4 regions of the Kitasatospora sp. NPDC087271 genome follow, and region 4 is predicted to be linked to each of the others. Evidence: riboswitches for the same ligand, from Rfam matches in the RefSeq annotation. Region 4 holds a riboswitch; each other region holds the start of a gene.
What was found. Region 4 has a riboswitch for cobalamin ahead of ACIO9K_RS19415 (ribonucleoside-diphosphate reductase subunit alpha). Riboswitches for the same ligand answer to the same signal wherever they lie in the genome.
Positions count from the first base shown of each region.

Region 1 (5,013 bases), on a different contig from region 4:
CCGCCGGCCGTCCAGCACGCCGGCCGGTGCGGGCCCGACGTTGCGTTCGAGGGCGTCGTGCACGGGGAGTTCGGCCAGGTCGTCCAGCAGCGCGGGCAGCCGCTCGGCCGGGACGAAGTGGTCGGCGAGGCCGCACAGCAGCGCGTCACCGGCCTCGACGGAACCTGCGGTCAGGGCCAGGTGGGTGCCCGACTCGCCGGGCGCGAGGGCGAGCAGGTAGGTGCCGCCGACGTCGGGGACGAAGCCGATGCCGGCCTCGGGCATGGCGACGCGCGTGGTCTCGGTGACGATCCGGACGCTGCCGTGGGCGGAGACCCCGACCCCGCCGCCCATCACGATGCCGCTCATGAGCGCGACGTAGGGCTTGGGGTAGCGGGCGATGCGGGCGTTGAGGCGGTACTCGTCGCGCCAGAACTCCTCGACGGCGCCCGGGTCCGCGCCGGTGGCGGCGCGGTGGATGGCGACGATGTCGCCGCCGGCGCAGAAGGCCCGCTCACCGGCGCCGGTGATGACCACGGTTTCGACCCGCTCGTCCTCCTCCCACGCGTCCAGGGCGTCGGAGATGCTCCGCACCATGCCGTGGGTGAGGGCGTTCAGGGCCGCGGGGCGGTTGAGGACGATCAGGCCCGCCCGGCCCTCGCGGTGGACCAGGACCTCGTCGAGGTCGTTCCCGGCCATCACGCGGCCCCGATCAGGCCGCGGGCGACGATGACGCGCATGATCTCGTTGGTTCCTTCCAGGATCTGGTGCACCCGCAGGTCGCGGACGATCTTCTCGATGCCGTACTCGGCCAGGTAGCCGTAGCCGCCGTGCAGTTGGAGCGCCTGGTTGGCGACCTCGAAGCCGGTGTCGGTGGCGTGCCGCTTGGCCATCGCGCACAGCTCCGGGGCCCTCGGGTCCCCCCGGTCCAGGGCCGAGGCGGCCCGCCAGAGCAGCGATCTGGCCGCCTCCAGCTCCGTGGCCATGTCGGCGAGCCGGAACTGCAGCGCCTGGGCGTGCAGGAGCCGGGCGCCGAACGCCTCGCGGTCCGCCAGGTAGCCGGTGGCCCGCTCCAGGGCGTCCTGCGCTCCGCCGAGGGAGCAGGCGGCGATGCCGAGCCGGCCTCCGTTCAGCCCGTTCATGGCGATCCGGAAGCCCTCGCCCTCGGCTCCGAGGAGGCGGTCGGCCGGGAGCCGGACGCCGTCCAGGAGCACCTGGCGGGTGGGCTGGGCGTTCCACCCCATCTTCTTCTCGTCGGGACCGAACGAGACACCGGCGTCCTCGCGTTCGACGACGAACGCGGACACCCCGCCGGCCCCCGGCCCGCCGGTGCGGGCCATCACCAGGTAGACCCGGGAGACGCCGGCGCCCGAGATGAACTGCTTGACGCCGTCGAGGACCCAGTGGTCCCCGTCCCGGCGGGCCCGGGTGGTCAGTGCCGCCGCGTCCGAGCCCGCGCCGGGCTCGGTGAGGCAGTAGCTGGCGGGGGTCGCCATGGCGCTGAGACCCGGCAGCCACCGGACGCGCTGGGCGTCGTCGCCGTAGCGGTCGATCATCCAGGCGACCATGTTGTGGATGGACAGGTAGGCGGCGATGGACGGGCAGCCGGTGGCCAGCGCCTCGAACACGAGCACGCCGTCGGCGCGGGTGAGTCCGGAGCCGCCGGACTCCTCGCGGACGTAGACACCGGCCAGGCCGACGTCCGCCGCCTTGCGCAGCACGTCCACCGGGAAGTGCTTGGCCTGGTCCCACGCGACCGCGTTCGGCGCCAGGTGTTCGCGGGCGAAGGCCCGGGTGGTCGCGGCGATGGCGAGCTGGTCCTCTGTGAGGTCGTGCACGGCGCCCTCAGCCCATCGTCGGGATGGTGAAGCTCGCGCCCTCCTTGACCCCGGAGGGCCAGCGCGAGGTGACGGTGCGGGTGCGGGTGTAGAAGCGGATCGAGTCCGGCCCGTGCTGGTTGAGGTCGCCGAACCCGGAGCGCTTCCAGCCGCCGAAGGTGTGGTACGCGACCGGCACGGGGATCGGCACGTTGACGCCGACCATGCCGGTGTTCACCCGGCGCGCGAAGTCCCGTGCCGTGTCGCCGTCCCGGGTGTAGATGGCCACGCCGTTGCCGAACTCGTGCTCGCTGGGCAGGCGCAGCGCCTCCTCGTAGTCGGCGGCGCGGAGCACGGTCAGGACGGGGCCGAAGATCTCCTCCCGGTAGATCCGCATGTCCGCCGTGACGCGGTCGAACAGCGAGGCGCCGAGGAAGTAGCCGCCCTCGTGCCCCTCCAGCCGGAAGTCCCGCCCGTCGACCACGAGTTCGGCGCCCTCCTCGACCCCGAGGTCCAGGTAGCCGCGGACCCGCTCCAGCGCGTCGGCGCCGACCAGCGGGCCGAAGTCCGCCGCCGGGTCGTCCGAGCGCCCGACCTTCAACGCGGCGATCCGCTCGACCAGTTTGGCCACCAGGGCGTCGGCGGTCTCCTCCCCCACCGGGACGGCCACCGAGATCGCCATGCAGCGCTCGCCGGCCGAGCCGTAGCCGGCGCCGATCAGCGCGTCCGCGGCCTGGTCGAGGTCGGCGTCCGGCATCACGACCAGGTGGTTCTTGGCACCGCCGAAGCACTGTGCCCGCTTCCCGTGCGCGGCGGCGGTGGCGTACACGTACTGGGCGATCGGCGTGGAGCCGACGAACCCGACCGCCTGCACCCGCGGGTCCTCCAGCAGGGTGTCCACGGCATCCTTGCCGCCGTGGACCACGTTCAGCACGCCCGGCGGCAGCCCGGCCTCCAGGAACAGTTCGGCGAGGCGCAGCGGCACCGAGGGGTCGCGCTCCGAGGGCTTGAGGACGAAGGCGTTGCCGCAGGCGATGGCGGGTGCGGCCTTCCAGAGCGGGATCATCGCCGGGAAGTTGAACGGCGTGATGCCCGCGACCACGCCGAGCGGCTGGCGCATCGAGTACACGTCGATGCCGGTGCCCGCGTTGTCGCTGAACTCGCCCTTCAGCAGGTGCGGGATGCCGGCGGCGAACTCCACGACCTCCAGGCCGCGCTGGACGTCCCCGTGGGCATCGGCCACGGTCTTGCCGTGCTCGGCGGACAGCAGCCGGGCCAGTTCCTCCTTCTCCTGCTCGACGAGTTGGAGGAAGCGCAGCAGGACGCGGGCGCGTCGCTGCGGGTTCCACCCGGCCCACCCGGGCTGGGCCTGCGCGGCGTCGGCGATCACCGCCTCGACCTCGGCCCGGCTCGCCAGCGGCACCCGGGCCTGCACCCGGCCGGTGTTGGGGTCGTACACGTCGCCGAAGCGACCGGAGGTGCCGGCGGTGGGCTTGCCGGCGACGAAGTGGGTCAGTTCTCGGACCATCGGGTTCCTTCTCTCGACAGGGTGGGGAGAGGAGGAGGATCGGAGGCCGCCGCGGGTCGGCGGGCGCACGGTGGTGCGCCCCGCGGCACGGGCGTGCGGCGGCGGAACGGAACGTCAGGGCGTGGACGCCCCGGCGGCCGTGGGCACGGGACGACCAGGAGCGGCAGTGGAGCGGGAGCAGCCCGGGGTCATGCGTGTCGTCTCCATCCTCGTGGAAAACACGGAACACCCGCGGCCGGTATCCTGACTCCCGGATCACCGCACGCCCCCAGGCCTTCCCGGCTGGCTGCCAGTGGCCTTCGTCTGCGAGGACGAACTCCCCGGTCACAGTGGCGGGACCGTGCCGGACTCACACCGGCTTCCCTGACACCGCGGACCTGCCGTCGACCATATAGTTGGACGTCCTAGTAAGTCCAGAGGCCCGCACGCGCGTTGCGCCATCGGGTTTCCACCGCGCCGATCTCCTGCCCGACGCGGTCGCCGCACAGCCGCACAGCCGCACAGCCGCACAGCCGCACACCATTCGCTGGCCACCCCTTGCCGGAACGTTCCGGCATGGCTACATTTTCACCACGCCAGCAAAGCTGACTGAACTTTCAGTTATATCGCAGGGCCTTCACCGGCACCTCCGTATCAGCGCCAGAGAACAGAAGGAACACCCGTGACCTCGTACGCCGTCCTCACCTCCTTCGGCTCCCCGCTCGGCTCCCCCGGCCGCACCAGGCCGGCCGAACGCGCGCCGCTGCGCGTCGGGCTCGTGCAGATGCGCTGGTACGCCGACCCGGCCGAGCACGACGCCCGACTGCGCGAGGGCGTGGCACTCGCCGCCGCGCAGGGCGCGACGATGGTGTGCCTGCCCGAGCTGACCCGCAGTCCCTACTTCTGCAACACCGACGACCCGATGGGAGAAGGCGCCGCCCGCCACCTGGAGGACGTCGAGACGGGGCCCACCACCCGCCTCGCCGCCGAACTCGCCGCCGAACTCGGCATCAGCGTCCACGCCTCCCTGTACGAGCGCGCCGAGGACGGCGGCCTCGGCTACAACACGGCCGTCTGCGTGGACCGCGACGGCACCCTCGTCGCCAGGACCCGGAAGAACCACATCCCGGCCTTCCCCGGCTACCGCGAGGACCTGTGCTTCCGCCCCGGCGACAGCGGGTTCCCCGTCCTGGCCCACCAGGGCGCCGCCTTCGGCTTCCCCACCTGCTGGGACGAGTGGTTCCCCGAACTCGCCCGCGCCTACGCGCTCGGCGGCGCCGAAGTCCTCGTCCACCCCACCGCCATCGGCTCCGAGGTGGACCTCCCGGACTTCGACACCCGGCCCATGTGGGAGCACGCCATCAGCGCCAACGGCCTCGCCAACGCGCTGTTCATGATCGTGCCCAACCGGATCGGGACGGAGGGCCGATCCACCTTCTACGGCTCGTCGTTCATCTCCGACCCGTACGGCCGGATCCTGCTCCGCGCCCCGCGCGACCGGCCCGCCGTCCTCGTCGCCGACCTCGACCTCGACCAGTGCCGGGACTGGCGGGAGTTCGGCCTGCTGCGCACCCGCCGCCCCGAGCTGTACGCCCCGCTGACCGCGGCGAGCCGCACCGACGCCTGACCGGACGCCCCGGCGCACCCACGCCGGGGCGTCCCGCCGCCCCGAGTCGACGTGCCGGGACTGACGCCAACCACCTTTTCCAG
Region 1 covers NZ_JBIUYQ010000032.1:29,798-34,810, forward strand. The annotation lists gene ACIO9K_RS33800 (enoyl-CoA hydratase/isomerase family protein) at 1-678, opposite strand, end outside; gene ACIO9K_RS33805 (acyl-CoA dehydrogenase family protein) at 678-1,817, opposite strand; gene ACIO9K_RS33810 (CoA-acylating methylmalonate-semialdehyde dehydrogenase) at 1,825-3,324, opposite strand; cobalamin riboswitch at 3,540-3,731, opposite strand; gene ACIO9K_RS33815 (nitrilase-related carbon-nitrogen hydrolase) at 3,986-4,930, shown strand.
Region 1: linked by a shared signal. The riboswitch ahead of ACIO9K_RS33810 (CoA-acylating methylmalonate-semialdehyde dehydrogenase) and the one ahead of ACIO9K_RS19415 (ribonucleoside-diphosphate reductase subunit alpha) in region 4 are both predicted to bind cobalamin.

Region 2 (5,013 bases), on a different contig from region 4:
CGTGCTGCTGCCCAGCCTGGACTCCGTGCTGCACCGCAACGCCCGGCGCGGCGGCACCCGGCGGCTCGGTGACGAGGAGGTGGCGCGGATCCACGGCCGGATGGCCGGCTGGTACAACTCCGGGCTGCCGATCATCGACAACTCGTACCTGGACGTGGCCGGCACCGCCGCCGAGCTGGACCGCGTCATCCTGGCCCGGCTGATGGGCATGCCGGTGCGCTGACCTGCGACGATCCGGCGGTGTCGGTGCCGGCTGCGATGATGTGCGGGTCCTGTCGAACCACCCCGGGGGAGCTGACGCCCGTGCCGGAAGGCCACATCATCCACCGCCTCGCCGCCGAGAACCGGAAGGCCTTCGGCGGCCGCCCGGTCGAGGTGTCCAGCCCGCAGGGCCGGTTCGCCGACGAGGCCAAGGCCATCGACGGGCAGCTGCTCACCGCGGCCGAAGCCGTCGGCAAGCACCTGTTCCTCGGCTTCGAGGAGGGCGCCTGGGTGCACGTCCACCTCGGCCTCTACGGCGGCTTCGCCTTCGGCACCGGGCCCGCGCCCGAGCCGGTCGGCCTGGTCCGGCTGCGGCTGGCCAACGACGACGGCTACGCAGACCTGCGCGGCCCCAACACCTGCGCGCTGGTCACCGGCGCGGAGAAGGCCGCCGTCGCGGCCCGGCTGGGCCCCGACCCGCTGCGCGCCGACGCCGACCCGCAGGCCGCCTGGCGCCGGATATCGGCCAGCCGGACGACCGTCGCCGCGCTGCTGATGGACCAGAAGGTGCTGGCCGGGGTGGGCAACGTCTACCGGGCCGAGGTGCTGTTCCGCCACGGGATCAACCCGCACCGCGCCGGCCGCGACCTCACCCGGGGCGAGTGGGACGCGATCTGGGCCGACCTGGTCGCCCTGATGCACGAGGGCGTCGGCGCGGGCCGGATCGACACCGTCCGCCCCGAGCACACCCCCGAGGCGATGGGCCGCCCGCCGCGCGTCGACGACCACGGCGGCGAGGTGTACGTCTACCGGCGGGCCGCGATGCCCTGCCTGGTCTGCGGCACCGACGTCCGGACGGAGCAGCACGCCGCGCGCAACCTCTTCTGGTGCCCCGCCTGCCAGGCGGCCTGACCGCGTTCGAGGGTTGCTCCGGCCGGGCCCCGGCGCGTCCTCCGGGGGGGGGGGGGGGGAGCCGGTCAGCCGACGGCCGTGTTGGGCTCGTGGTGTTCGGCGGCGGCGCACGCGTCGAGGAGGGGGCGCAGGGCCTCGTCCACGAGCCGGTAGCGCACGACCCGCCCGTCCTTGTCTCCGGTGACCACGCCCGCGGTGCGGAGCAGCCGCAGGGCCTGGGACACGGCGGGGTCGCGCATGCCGGTGGCGACGGCGAGGTCGGAGACGGCGAGCGGGCCGGCCCGGTGGAGGGCGAGCAGGAGGGCGAGCCGCCCGGGGTCGGCGAGCAGGGAGAACCGCTCGGCCCAGGTGCGGACGTGCGCGGGGTCGCCGATCGCGGCGATGGCCTCGCAGACCCGGTGTCCGTCGATGGTGCGGTGGCCCGCGCGGTCGGCCGGTACGAGATGCATGCGCACATTGTTGCAGGAGGGGGCCTGTGATCCTGGACACCTGCGCAGGTGCGCAGCCTTGCAAGGGTGGGTCCTGGCCCCTACGGTGTTCCCCGCCGTGGTGCTCGGGAAGACCGGTGACGGATCCTCAGGGGTCCCAGTCCGGAGCGGCCCTCGCCACTGTGATCGGGCCATCGTGATCGTCGACGATGGAGAGACGTCCGTACCCACGACGCCACTGGGAGCCTCGCGCACCTGGGAAGGCGGGTACGGGACCCCCGTAAGCCAGGAGACCGGCCACGGCATCTCACGAAGTGTTTCCACGAGGTGCTGGAGCGTGACCCGAATGACCCTGCCCGAAACCGCCGCCGCCGCCGAGGCGCCGGCGACACCGTCCGTGCTGCCCACGTTCCGCTGGAAGCGCGAGGACACCGTCCGCACGGCCGGGCTGATGGGGGTGATCCTGGCCATGCACGTGGTGGCCTTCGGGACGCTCGTCTTCCTGGTCGCGCCCCACAACTACGCGGTCGGCACCCAGGTCTTCGGGGTGGGCCTCGGGATCACCGCGTACACCCTCGGCATGCGGCACGCCTTCGACGCCGACCACATCGCGGTGATCGACAACACCACCCGCAAGCTGATGGCGGACGGCAAGCGGCCGGTCTCGGTCGGCTTCTGGTTCGCCCTCGGGCACTCCTCGATGGTGGTGCTGATGGCCGCCCTGGTGGCGGGCGGCGCGCAGCTGGCCAGCACGCTGATGGACGACGACTCGGCCACCCACAAGTGGCTCGGGATGGTCGGCACGACGGCCTCCGGCGCGTTCCTCTACCTGATCGGCGCGCTCAACCTGGCCGCGCTGCTCGGCATACTCAAGGTGTTCCGGGCGATGCGGGCCGGGTCGTACGACGAGGCGCAGCTGGAGGAGCACCTCAACTCGCGCGGCTTCATGGCCCGGGTGCTGAACCGGGCGACCCGGTCGATCACCCGGCCCGGGCAGATGTTCCCGGTGGGCATGGTGCTGGGGCTGGGCTTCGACACCGCGACCGAGGTCACCCTGATGGTGATGGCCGGGTCGGGCGCGGCGGCCGGGCTGCCCTGGTACGCGATCGTCTGCCTGCCGCTGCTGTTCGCGGCCGGGATGAGCCTGTTCGACACCCTGGACGGGACGTTCATGAACTTCGCGTACCAGTGGGCCTTCGCGAACCCGGTCCGGAAGGTGTACTACAACCTGACGATCACCGGGCTGTCGATCGCGGTGGCCTTCGTCATCGGCACCATCGAACTGGTCGGCGTGCTGCACGAGAAGCTCGATCTGACCGACCCGGTCACCGGCTGGATCGCGGGCATCTCGCTGGACAACGTCGGCTACGCGATCGCCGGGCTGTTCGTGGTGGTCTGGGCCGCGGCGATCGCCTACTGGAAGCTGGCCCGGGTGGAGAAGCGCTGGGTGGCCGCCGAGTAGCGACGGCTGCGATCAGCGACGGCAGCGAGCAGCGACGGCGCCTCCCCCGGGATCCCGGGGGAGGCGCCGTTTCGTCGCTGCGGGTCGGTGCCGGTCGTCGGGCGGGCGGGGTTCAGCGCTCTTCGCGGAAGTCGACGTGCCGGCGCGCGACCGGGTCGTACTTGCGCAGGATCATCCGGTCAGGGTCGTTGCGGCGGTTCTTGCGGGTCACGTACGTGTAGCCGGTGCCGGCGGTGGAGCGGAGCTTGATGACGGGGCGCAGTTCGCTGCGGGCCATGGGTGTCCTCCCGGGTTGGCGGGGTGTTCGGGGCTGGGGCGAAACCGTACACCGAAATGGAAGTCATTTTCATCTGGTGTAACGTGAGCTCCGTCCCGCCCATTCCCGGACGTCAGGGAGCACCCATGTCCGCCCACTGCCAACTCACCGGCCGCCGGCCCGGATTCGGCAACGCGATCTCGCACTCGCACCGCCGCACCCGCCGCCGCTTCGACCCCAACATCCAGCACAAGCGCTACTGGCTGCCCGGTGAGGGCCGGTACGTCCGGCTCACCCTCAGCGCCAAGGGCATCCGCACCATCGACACGATCGGCATCGAGGCCGCCGTCGCCCGCATCCGCGCCCGAGGGGGGAAGGTCTGATGGCCAAGCAGAGCAAGATCGCCAAGAACGAGCAGCGCCGCGCCGTCGTGGCCCGGTACGCCGAGCGCCGCGCCGAGCTCAAGCGGATCATCGCCCACCCCGGCACCGCCCCCGCCGAACGCGCGGACGCCCAGGCCGAACTCGCCCGCCAGCCCCGCGACGCCAGCGCCACCCGGATCCGCAACCGCGACGCCGTCGACGGCCGCCCCCGCGGCTACCTGCGCGCCTTCGGCCTCTCCCGGGTCAACCTCCGCGTCCACGCCCACGCCGGCCACCTGCCCGGCGTCCGCAAGGCCAGCTGGTGAGCGGCGTGGACGGGATCAAACTGCCCGTGGTGGTCGTCGCCGGACTGCACGCCGACGAACGCCGCGCCGCCGTCCGGGAGTTGGCGGCGGCCGCGGTGGACGCGGTGGTCCTCCACCATGACCTGCGGGAGGCCTCGCAGGGCGTCGTCCACCGTGAACTGCGCGACGCGGGAGGCGGGTTCGACGCCGCCGACGTCCCGCTGGTGAACGACTGCCCCTGCTGCGCCCTGCGCGAGGACCTGCTGCCGCGACTGCTGCGGATCGCCGACGAGGGCCGGTACGGGCTCGCGATCGTCGAACTGTGGGGCGGCAGCGACCCGCACCCGGCCGTCGAGGTGATCGCCGGGGGAGAGGCGGACGGCCGCCACCTGGAGGACGCCGTCGAACTCGCGGGCGTGGTCACGGCCGTCGACCCGGACCGGCTGATCGGCGAACTCTCCGTCTCCGACGACCTGGTGGAGCACGGCGAGCACACCGCCCGCCAGGACCAGCGGACCCGCGCGGAGGCGCTCGCCCACCAGGTCGAGTACGCCACCACCCTCGCCGTCCCGCGCGCGACGGCGCACGCGCCCGGGCTCGCGTTGCTCCGCCAGCTCCACCCCACCGCCCGGGTCGTCCGGCTCGGCACCGGGGCGCTCACCCGGGCCGCCCTCGGCGGCTTCGACGTCGCCGCCGCCCGCGACCGGGTCAACCCGGCGATCGCGCTGCTCCCGCAGGAGAGCGACGAGGCCGGCGTCACCACGCTGGTCTGGGAGCGCCGCCGCCCGCTGCACCCCGAGCGGCTGCACCGGGCGCTGGAACTGCTCGTCCCCGCCGCCCAGCGCAGCCGCGGCCGCTTCTGGCTGGCCAACCGGCCCGACCTGATGCTCGCCTGGGACGCCGCCGGGGCCAACCTCGCCGTCGAGGAGTGCGGCCCCTGGCTCACCTCCCTGCCCGACGCCGCCTGGGAGCTCTACCCGCCCGCCCGCCGGGCCGCCGCCGCCCTCGACTGGCACCCTCTGCACGGCGACCGGGTGCAGCAGCTCAGCTTCACCGCGGAGGGCCTCGACGTCGACGGCGTCACCGG
Region 2 covers NZ_JBIUYQ010000007.1:213,458-218,470, forward strand. The annotation lists gene ACIO9K_RS14855 (AAA family ATPase) at 1-223, shown strand, start outside; gene ACIO9K_RS14860 (DNA-formamidopyrimidine glycosylase family protein) at 304-1,113, shown strand; gene ACIO9K_RS14865 (metalloregulator ArsR/SmtB family transcription factor) at 1,179-1,562, opposite strand; cobalamin riboswitch at 1,644-1,858, shown strand; gene ACIO9K_RS14870 (HoxN/HupN/NixA family nickel/cobalt transporter) at 1,888-3,003, shown strand; gene rpmG (50S ribosomal protein L33) at 3,116-3,280, opposite strand; gene rpmB (50S ribosomal protein L28) at 3,406-3,642, shown strand; gene rpsN (30S ribosomal protein S14) at 3,642-3,947, shown strand; gene ACIO9K_RS14890 (CobW family GTP-binding protein) at 3,953-5,013, shown strand, end outside.
Region 2: linked by a shared signal. The riboswitch ahead of ACIO9K_RS14870 (HoxN/HupN/NixA family nickel/cobalt transporter) and the one ahead of ACIO9K_RS19415 (ribonucleoside-diphosphate reductase subunit alpha) in region 4 are both predicted to bind cobalamin.

Region 3 (5,013 bases), on a different contig from region 4:
CCGGTGCCCGCCCGGACGCGCCCGTGCCGGCCTGCCCGGCGACCACCCGCTGACCACCCGCTGACCACTCGCTGACCCCGAAAGGAGAGCTCCGATGACCGACACCCTGGCGCCCGCGCGCCCGGCCCGCCGTACCCTCGGCTCGATCGCCGCCGCCGCCGCTCTGACCGCAGGCCTGCTCGGCGTCTCCGCCGTCCAGGCCCCGCAGGCGCGGGCCGCCGCCTGTGACGGCACCACCGGCGTCACCGTCGTGGTCGACTTCACCGCCGTCGGCGGCGGCATCCAGACCGGCTGCGCACCCGGCGACCCGGCCAGCGGCCTGGCCGCGCTGACCGGCGCCGGGTTCGCGTACACCTTCCACCCGCGCTACCCGGGCTTCGTCTGCACCATCAACGCCCTGCCGACGACCTGCACCAACCCCACCGGCAGCGCCTACTGGTCGTACTGGCACGCCCAGCACGGTGGCCCCTGGTCCTACAGCAACCTGGGCGCGGGCAGCTACAACCCGGCACCCGGCGACGTCGAGGGCTGGTCCTTCGGCGCCGGCGCCCAGCCAGGCGTCACCGCGCCCTGACCCCCGGGGACACCCCGGTGCCCCGGCCCCTCCGGAAGGGGGGCCGGGGCACCGCGTACCCGTGGCTCAGCTGCCGTGAGATGCCCTCCGGCGGCGGACGAAGCGCTCGACCAGCAGTACGGTGGCGACGGCCGCCACGGTGAACAGCAGCGTGTTGGCCACGATGCCGCCCGTGGCCAGCCAGCCGGGTTCCTCGCCGTTAGGCAGCGTGGTGTCGGTGAACAGCCCGCCGATGCCGGTCAGCACCCCTCGTGCGAGGTAGACGGCGGCCAGCGCAGCAAGGCCGACGGGAAGGGTGAGGACGATCGACGCGAGGTAGTAACGCCCGTTCTCCGTCAGCCCGCCCAGGACGGCCAGTCCGCCGACCAAGGCCACATAGCCGCCCGCCACCCATCTGGAAACACCCGTCGGCATCCGTTCCCCCCGTCCTGTCGGTCCGGCGGCGGATCCGTCGGGCCATCGTGGTTCTGTCCCGCCGGAGGGGAGGCGATCCGTGGTCGGCTCCCCTCCGGCGCAGTGCGGTCAGCTGCCGTAGCGCAGCGAGACGGTGTCGCCGAGGTGGACCGTGGTGGCCCGGGTGGCGCCGGTCGCGGCGCCGCCGTCCAGGCCGACCTGCCAGGTGGACGAGCCGCTGTTGGCCGTGCCGTTGAGCGCGGTGACGGTGCCGCCGCCGGTGGACGGCGTGACGGAGGTGACGCAGCCGCCCGGGGTGGCGCTGCCTGCCGCGTCGAGGACGTCGCCGAGGGTTGCGGTGGTGCCGGTCGGGGTGAGGGTGACGGCGCAGACCTTGGGCGTGCCCGTGCCGTCGTCGACGACCAGGGCGAGCCTGGCGGCGGTGCCGGCGGTGAAGCCGGTGGTGGCGGCCCAGGCGGGCTCGCCGGTGGTGGTCGGGGTCGGCGGGGTGGCGGTGAAGCCGGCGCCGGCGACGGCGCGCAGGCCGTCGACGGAGGCGTAGGGGGAGGGGGTGGTGTCGGTGGGCAGGTACTTGAAGCCGCCGCCGGGCTTGAACTGCTGGGCGATCAGGAAGTCGACGGGGCTCTTGCCGGTGCCGCTGGTGAAGTCGGTGCCCTGGGGGTTGATGCCGCAGGCGTTGAGGCCGGAGACGGCCCAGCCGTTGGAGTCGGTGTTGACGCCGAACATGGCGTTGAAGGCGCCGGAGGCGGTGAGCTTGCCCTTGAGGAAGTTCTTGGCGGCGACGATCGCCGGGTCGGTGGCGGCGACGCCCCCGGTGCAGAGCGAGGCCATGGCGGCGCCGGTCATGTCGATGTCGCTGCCCTGGGCGAGGGCGTTCGGGTCGCCCGCGGCCTTGCTGAAGTTCCAGCCGCCATCGTTGTGCTGGTTGGCGCGCACCGCGGTGACGGAGGCGTCGAGCAGCGGCTGCGGGACGCGAGGGCTGCCGGCCTGGGTTTTGGCGCCCGCGAGGGCGAGGAGGCCGAAGACGGTGCCGTTGAAGTTGGCGGACGGGCCGTAGTAGCCGGGTTCGGCGGTCTGCCAGTAGGCGGCGAGGTCGGCGACGAGGTTGCGGCCCGGGCCGACCCGGGCGGGGTCGATGCCGGCGGCGTAGGCGTTGAGGATGCCGCGCTCGTAGTCCGTGACGACCGGCGAGGCGCTCGGCCAGCCGGGGGCGGCGAGCTGGCCGCGGTAGACCAGGCGGGCGTTCTTGGTGGGGTCGCCGCCGGGGGTGACGTCCGCGGCGGCCGTGCCGGCGGCCGCGAGTGCGCTGAACGCCCACTCGTTGGAGAGCCCGCCGCCGGTGACGTAGCTGCCGTCGGCGGCCTGGAGCGACTTCAGGTAGGTGACGCCGGTGCTCTTCGAGGTGGCTATCTGGGTCGGGCTGGCCGTCGCGTGGGCGGGGACGGCGGAGAGCAGGAGCGCGCCGGCCGTCAGGGCGACGGTGACGGCGGAGGCGGCGCGGGAAGGTGTGGTCCGCGAGGGGGCGAGGAGGGACATGGGACAGGCTCCTTGGGGTGGCGGGCGCCGACCCTGCCCCGGAGTTCCGGCGTCCGTTGGAGGGCGCGCGACTGCCGGAGCGGTCGCCGCCCGGATCGCGTGGGCCGGCTTTCGCCATGGTGCGTGGCCGGGCGGGCATTCGGGCTCAGGGCGGCGCGATCGCCACCCCACACCGCTGCGCGTCAGCCCCGGATTCGCACCGGGTTCCCCCGCTCGGCCACCGCGGACGCTACCGCACGGCGCACCGGCCTACGAGGTGACGTAGTCGATATGACGACCCGTTGACTCCCGTTCGACCGGCGTGGTCTGATGAACCGATTTTTTGCCCTCGGCATTCAGGGGAAGCCGGTCCAACTCCGGCGCTGACCCGCAACCGTGGACCCACCTGTGGTGGGTGAGCCGGAATGCCTGGACCGGGGGCCTGTTCACAGAGCACTTGCGTCGTCGCGGACTACGACGCGGTCCGGACGGTCCCTGCCCAGGAGACCGTGGGCTGCGCCGTTGCGTCCTGCGTCGACCGACCAGGGAGTCGTCGTGAGGGTCAGCAGCAGTCGCACACGTCACAGGAACCGGGACCTCGCCTCCTTGGTGGTCGCCGGTGCTGTCGCGGTCGCCGCCTGCGGAAGCGTCCTGTTCGGGCGCCCCGGTACCGCGGCCGCCGACCCGATCGAGCAGTGCACGGCGACGACGGGCGCGATCGTCGCCGTCGACTTCACCCACTGGGGCGGCGGCGTCGTCCGGGGCTGCGACGCCCACCCCACGACCGGGATGAACCTGCTGCACGCCGCCGGCTTCACCACCGCCGGAACCGAGCACGACGGACCCGCCTTCATCTGCCGACTCGGAACCGGGACCTTCAACAGCGGCACCCAGTACCCGACGCCGGCCGAGGAACCCTGCGTCAACACCCCGCAGGCCACCGCGTACTGGTCGTACTGGATCGCCGAACCCGGCCAACAGGCGTGGTCCTACAGCCGGTTCGGCGCCGGGACGCAGAAGCCCAAGCCCGGCGAGGTCGAGGCCTGGGTGTACGGCGGCACCGACATCGGCGGCACCAGCGGGGCGCCGGGCTTCACGCCGGACTCCGTCCGGGCGAAGAGCGGCGGCTCGTCGGCTTCGCCGTCCGCCTCGCTGTCACCCTCGGCGACCCCGAGCCCGACTCCGACCTCGACTTCGACCGGGCCGTCCGCCACCGGTGATCCGGTGGCCGCCGCGGCCTGGCTGGCCCGTCAACTCGTCGGCGGCGACCACATGGAGAACTGGGCCGTCGAGGGCCCGGACTACCCCCGGACCGCCCTCACCGCCATCGCCCTCGCCGCCGCCGGCACGCAGGACCCGGCGCTGCGCCGGACGACCGCCTTCCTCTCCGCCCACGCCGACGCCTTCCTGTATCCCGACGGACCGGCCGGCCGGCCCGATGCGAAGGCCGCTGCACTGCTGGCCCTCGTCGCCGAGAGCACCGGTGGCGATCCCCGGGCCTTCGGCGGCCGGGACCTGATCGCCGCGCTCACCGGCCACGTCTGCACGGCGGCGGGGGAGAACGGCAAGTGCACCGCCGCCGGGGACTTCCTCGGCGCGGCCTCGCCCTGGGTCCAGTCCCTCGGCGTCATCGCCCTCCAGCGCGCCGGCGTCACGCCACCCGCCCCGGCGCTCGCCCGCTTCACGGTGCTCCAGTGCGCCGACGGCGGGGTGGCCGGATCGATGATCGTCGCCGGCGACCACTGCGAGTCCGACCCGCTCACCACCGGCCTCGCGGTCCTCGCCCTGCGCACGGCCCCCGGGTACGAGACGGCCGCGAAGAAGGCGTCGGACCAGCTCGCGGCCGGACAGCAGGCCGACGGTTCCCTCCTCCCGTACCTCGGCGCCCCCGGTGACACCATCAGCACCGCGAGCGCGGCCCAGGCGTTCAGGGCCACCGGACAGGACACCCGCCGGGCTGCCGCCACGGCCTGGCTCGCCGCCCGGCAGGGAACGGACGGCGGCTTCGGCCCCGACGCGTCGACCACCGACCCGGACCCGGCGGCCACCGAGCAGGCGATCCTGGCCCTGACCGGCACCGACCTCACCAGCGTCCGGCACAACCCGGACGCCACCACCCCGCCGACGACACCCGCCAGCACGCCGCCGACCTCGCCCGCGACCACGCCGCCCGCCGGGAGAACCCCCGACGCCGCCAAGGGCAGCGCCTACCTCACCGACCCGTCCCGCCTGATCAACGGCCGCTACTACGAGGGCTTCCCGGCCTTCGCCGACTTCGGCCTCACCATCGACGGCGCCTACGCCCTCGCGGCCACCGGCACCGACGACGCCGCGCTGCGCAGGATCGTCGACTTCCTGGACCAGCCGGGCAAGGACGCCAGCGAGCGCACCGTCAACGACTGGACCGGCATCGGCACCGAGTACGCAGGCGGCGGCTCGATCGGAAAGGAGGCGCTGCTCGCCGAGGCGGTCGGCCGCAACCCGCGCGCCTTCGGCGGCCACGACCTGAT
Region 3 covers NZ_JBIUYQ010000032.1:20,501-25,513, reverse strand. The annotation lists gene ACIO9K_RS33780 (prenyltransferase/squalene oxidase repeat-containing protein) at 1-53, shown strand, start outside; gene ACIO9K_RS33775 (flagellar hook-length control protein FliK) at 95-574, shown strand; gene ACIO9K_RS33770 (hypothetical protein) at 641-988, opposite strand; gene ACIO9K_RS33765 (hypothetical protein) at 1,097-2,524, opposite strand; cobalamin riboswitch at 2,658-2,734, opposite strand; cobalamin riboswitch at 2,812-2,955, shown strand; gene ACIO9K_RS33760 (prenyltransferase/squalene oxidase repeat-containing protein) at 3,059-5,013, shown strand, end outside.
Region 3: linked by a shared signal. The riboswitch ahead of ACIO9K_RS33760 (prenyltransferase/squalene oxidase repeat-containing protein) and the one ahead of ACIO9K_RS19415 (ribonucleoside-diphosphate reductase subunit alpha) in region 4 are both predicted to bind cobalamin.

Region 4 (5,013 bases):
CGCGAAGCAGATCAGGTTCAGGAGGAACGCGCGGCGGTCCTCCTTGGTCTGGAGCGAGTCGATGTGGTCGACGGCGTTCATGTACTTGAAGCAGAACTGCGCCTTCTGGCGGATGGAGGGGATGTTCTCCACCGCGTCGAAGGCCGCCGCGCGGTCCTCGGGGTCGGGCAGGTAGGTGTCGAGCAGCGTCAGGTAGAACTGGACGTGCACGGCCTCCTCGAAGAGCTGGCGCGACAGGTACAGCCGCGCCTCCGGGGAGTTGATGTGCTTGTAGAGGCTCAGCACCACGTTGTTGGAGACGATCGAGTCCCCGGTGGCGAAGAAGGCGACCAGGCGGCCGATGAGGTGGCGCTCGCCCTCGCTGAGCTTGGCCAGGTCGGCGACGTCGGAGTGCAGGTCCACCTCCTCGACGGTCCAGGTGTTCTTGATCGCGTCCCGGTACCGGTCGTAGAACGACGGGTAGCGCATCGGGCGCAGGGTCAGCTCGAAGCCGGGGTCGAGCAGCATCTTCTCGCGGTCGGGGGTGCTCACTGGCAGGCCTCGCAGGACTCGGGGTTCTCCAGGGAGCAGGCCAGCGCGGCCTCCTCCTCCGGGGTGAGGGTCGGGGTGTTCACGGGCACGGGCGCGGACGAGGACGCGGGCGCGGCGGCGCGGGCGGTACCGGAGGCGGCCTGGGCGATCCGGGTCGCCGGGCGCGAGCGCAGGTAGTAGGTGGTCTTGAGACCGACCTTCCACGCGTAGGCGTACATCGAGCTGAGCTTGCCGATGGTCGGCGCCGCCATGAACAGGTTCAGCGACTGGCTCTGGTCGAGGTACGGCATGCGGGCCGCGGCCAGGTCGATCAGCGCGCGCTGGGGCAGCTCCCAGGCGGTGCGGTAGAGCGAGCGGACCTCGGCGGGCAGCCAGCCCAGCTCCTGGACGGAGCCGTTGGCCTCGCGCAGGGCGTCGCGGGTCTGCTGGTCCCAGACGCCGAGCTCCTTGAGCTCGCGCACCAGGTACGGGTTGACCTGGAGGAACTCGCCGGACAGCGTCTCGCGCTTGAACAGGTTGGAGACCTGCGGCTCGATGCACTCGTAGACGCCGGCGATGGACGCGATGGTCGCGGTCGGCGCGATGGCCAGCAGCAGCGAGTTGCGCAGGCCGGTCTCGGCGATGCGGGCGCGCAGCGCGGTCCAGCGGTCGGCCCACTGCGGGGCGGCCGTCGGGAAGTGGTCGATGTGCAGCTCGCCGCGGGCGGCGCGGGTCTCGCCGTAGGCCTCGTGGCGGCCCAGCTGCTCGGCCAGGTCGGCGGAGCGCTCGTACGCGGTGAGCATGATGCGCTCGGCGATGAGGGTGGACAGTCGCGCGGCCTCGGCGGAGTCGAAGTCGATCCGCAGCTTGAAGAAGACGTCCTGGAGGCCCATCACGCCGAGGCCGACCGGGCGCCAGCGGGAGTTGGAGGTGCCGGCCTCGGTGGTCGGGTAGAAGTTGATGTCCACCACGCGGTCGAGGAACGTCACGGCGGTGCGGACGGTGGCGTCGAGGCGCTCCCAGTCCATGGCGCCGAGCAGGTCGTCGACGGAGGCCCCCGGGGCGACGTGGGCGCCGAGGTTGACCGAGCCGAGGTTGCAGACGGCGGTCTCGGAGTCGTCCGTGACCTCCAGGATCTCGGTGCACAGGTTCGAGGAGTGCACCGTGCGGCCGGGCAGCGCGGTCTGGTTGGCGGCGCGGTTGGAGGCGTCCTTGAAGGTCATCCAGCCGTTGCCGGTCTGCGCCAGGGTGCGCATCATCCGGGCGTACAGGGTCTGCGCGGGGATGGTGCGCACGGCCTTGCCGGCCAGCTCGGCCTTGCGGTAGGCCTCGTCGAAGTCGGAGCCCCACAGGTCGACGAGCTCGGGCACGTCGGCGGGGGAGAACAGCGACCAGTCCTCGTTGGCGTTGACCCGGCGCATGAACTCGTCCGGGATCCAGTGAGCCAGGTTGAGGTTGTGGGTGCGCCGCGCCTCCTCGCCGGTGTTGTCGCGGAGCTCCAGGAACTCCTCGACGTCGGCGTGCCAGGTCTCCAGGTAGACGCAGGCCGCGCCCTTGCGGCGGCCGCCCTGGTTGACGGCGGCGACCGAGGAGTCGAGGGTGCGCAGGAACGGGACGATGCCGTTGGACTTGCCGTTGGTGCCGCGGATCAGGCTGCCGCGCGAGCGGATGCGCGAGTAGGACAGGCCGATGCCGCCGGCGTGCTTGGACAGCCGGGCGATCTGCGCGTAGCGGTTGTAGATCGAGTCCAGGTTGTCCAGCGGGGAGTCGAGCAGGTAGCAGCTCGACATCTGCGGGTGCCGGGTGCCGGAGTTGAACAGGGTCGGCGAGGAGGTCAGGTACTCCAGCCGGCTCATCAGGCCGTACAGCTCGGCGACCTCCCGCACCGACTGCTCGCTGTCGCCGACCGCCAGGCCGCAGGCGACGCGGAGCAGGAAGTGCTGCGGGGTCTCGATGACCTTGCGGGTGATCGGGTGGCGCAGCAGGTAGCGGGACTGCACGGTGCGCAGGCCGAAGTACTCGAAGCGGTCGTCGCCGTGCGCGTCGATCAGCGCGTCCAGGGCGGCGGCGTGCTTGGTGACGAAGGCGGCGGTGGTGTCGCCGATCAGGCCCTCGGCGTGGCCGACGGCGATCGAGGCGGCGAAGGAGCGCGAGCCCTGGCTGTTCGCCTCGTCGACGATCTCCAGGGCGAGCAGCCGGGCGGCCAGCTTCGAGTACTGGGGGTCCTCGGCGATCATCGACGCGGCGGCGTCCACGGCCAGCCCGCGCAGCTCGGCGAAGTCCGAGCCGGCGTGGCGGCCGCGCAGCGCGGCGGCGGCGACATGGCCGGGGTCCACCTGGGGGAGATCGACGCTGCGGTCGGTGAGCAGCCGAAGGAGCGCGCCGCCGGGGTCGGAGACCGTCGGGTCGGTGGGGGCGGGGCCGGTGCCCTGGGCGGGCAGGGTGGCTGAGGCAGCGGTGGTCAAGGCGCTCTCTCCTGGCGGCGATCGGCGGCGGTGATCGGGGGTACCGGGCCGTTCGGGGCAGGGGAGCACGGCACGTACGCAGGAAGCGTCGCGCGACGGTGGCGTCCCCGGCCCGCCCGCGAGGCCCGGAAGGTAGTTCTCGTGCTGGCGCGGCCTCTGCGGGAGGGCCCGTGCGCACACCGTCGGCAGGTACTCGGACTCGCGGGGCGGCTACTGGAGCCGCCCGCTCACCGCTGCGGGGCAGTCCCGGATTCGCACCGGGTTCCCCTGCATCGACAGCAGGATTGAGCATACATCTAGTGGTGTCTCTCTGATGCGACCCCACATGTAGTACGGCGCGGTGTGTCGGAGCGATGACCGGGGGTGCCGGGAGGGGGCGGGTCGTGGCCTTGGGGCGCCTCGGATCCGGGCTCCCGGCGCCCTGATTCCGGGCTCCCGGCGCCTTGATTCCGGGCCCCGGCGTCCTGGTTTCGATACGGAACGGTCACCAGGCGGACCGGTTGCCGCGGGCATGCCCTACGATCTGGGCGCATGAGCGAGCGAAGCGCCGAGGGGCGCGTTTCGCGAAGCGATCATCGAGCGAAGCGAGGGGGCGCGTGAGCGACGGAACTGGCGCACCCGGGCAGGGTCCGCAGGGAACGCCTCCCCCCGGGCCGGGGGACGCGCACGGTCAGCAGCCGCCGGTGGTGCCCGGTCCGGTGTTGCCGCCGAGCGGGGGCTTCGGGCCGCCGCCGGCCTCGTACGGGCCTCCGGTGCCGCCCGCGCAGCCGGTGGCGCAGCCCGGTCCGCCGGGGCAGCCTCCGCTGCCGCAGCCGGGACCGCCAGGGCAGCAGCTGCCGCCGCAGTGGCAGCCGCACCCCCAGCCGAACCCCCAGGCACACCCCCAGCCGCATCCGCAGTCGTACCCGCAGCCCCAGGCGCCGCAGCGCGCCGAGCCGAACTGGGAGGCGCTGGCCGACCGCAACGCGGCGGACGGCAAGCGCCGCCGCCGGCTGCGGGCCCTCGGCGTGGCGGTCGCGGTCGTCCTGGTCGGCGGCCTGATCGCGGGCGGGGCGGTGCTGCTGACGAAGGGCGGCGGCGACAAGCCGGTCGCCGGGCCGATCGCCTCGGCCTCCAACCGGCCGTCCTCCGCCGCATCGGGTGCCGCGCCGAGTGCCGCCGCGACCCCGGGCGGGAACCCGTCCGGCACCCCGGGCGGCGCGCCGGACGACCCGTCGAAGCCGATCTGGGAGGCCGCCACCGACCCGGCGCCGCAGGACGCGGGGGCACTGTTCTCCGCGCTCCAGGTGACGGTCAACGGCGCCACCTGGAACCGGACCTTCGTCTCGCTGGACTCGCCCTGCTGGGACGGGAACTCGACGACCGGCGGGCTCGGCAAGGTCCTCGGTGACCAGGGCTGCCAGAAGGTGCTCCGGGCGACCTACGTCTCCGGCGACAGCGCGGTGACCGTCGGCGTCGCGGTCTTCGACCACAAGATCCAGGCCGAGACCTCGATGAAGAGCTACACCGGCCACCTCAAGGGCGCCGTCGCGCCGGGCGCGCCGGCCTTCTGCGCCACTCCGGGCTGCACCAACACGCACAACACCCTGGGCCGGTACGCCTACTTCACGGTCGAGGGCTCGGCGAAGGGCGGCGACACCGCCGACGCCGCCGCCACCGCGGCGGCCGCCGGCTTCGGCGAGCACGTGAAGGGCCAGCTGCTCCAGCGCGCCAAGGCCGCGTCCGCGGCCGCGCCGGGTGCGCCGGGTGCGTCGGGGGCCGCCGCGGCCGGCTGATCCGCCGTGACACCCCGGCCCCGGCGGGTTCGCTCGCCGGTGCCGGGGGAGTGTGGCAGGCTCTCGGGGCAGTCATTCGCACGAGTGTTCCGGTTGTGTCCGCCTGGGCCGGTGCCGGCGAGCAACCGGAGGAGCGGTCCGTGGCCCTGCCCAGAGCCCTGCGCGGCAAGCCCGCCGTCCTGGCCGCGGCCGGGGTCGTGGTCGCCGCGGGCGCCGTGGCGCTGTTGCAGCGTGACGGCCGGGCCGACGGCGAACGGCCCGCC
Region 4 covers NZ_JBIUYQ010000010.1:226,630-231,642, reverse strand. The annotation lists gene ACIO9K_RS19420 (ribonucleotide-diphosphate reductase subunit beta) at 1-531, opposite strand, end outside; gene ACIO9K_RS19415 (ribonucleoside-diphosphate reductase subunit alpha) at 528-2,975, opposite strand; cobalamin riboswitch at 3,142-3,284, opposite strand; gene ACIO9K_RS19410 (hypothetical protein) at 3,728-4,750, shown strand; gene ACIO9K_RS19405 (glycoside hydrolase family 26 protein) at 4,891-5,013, shown strand, end outside.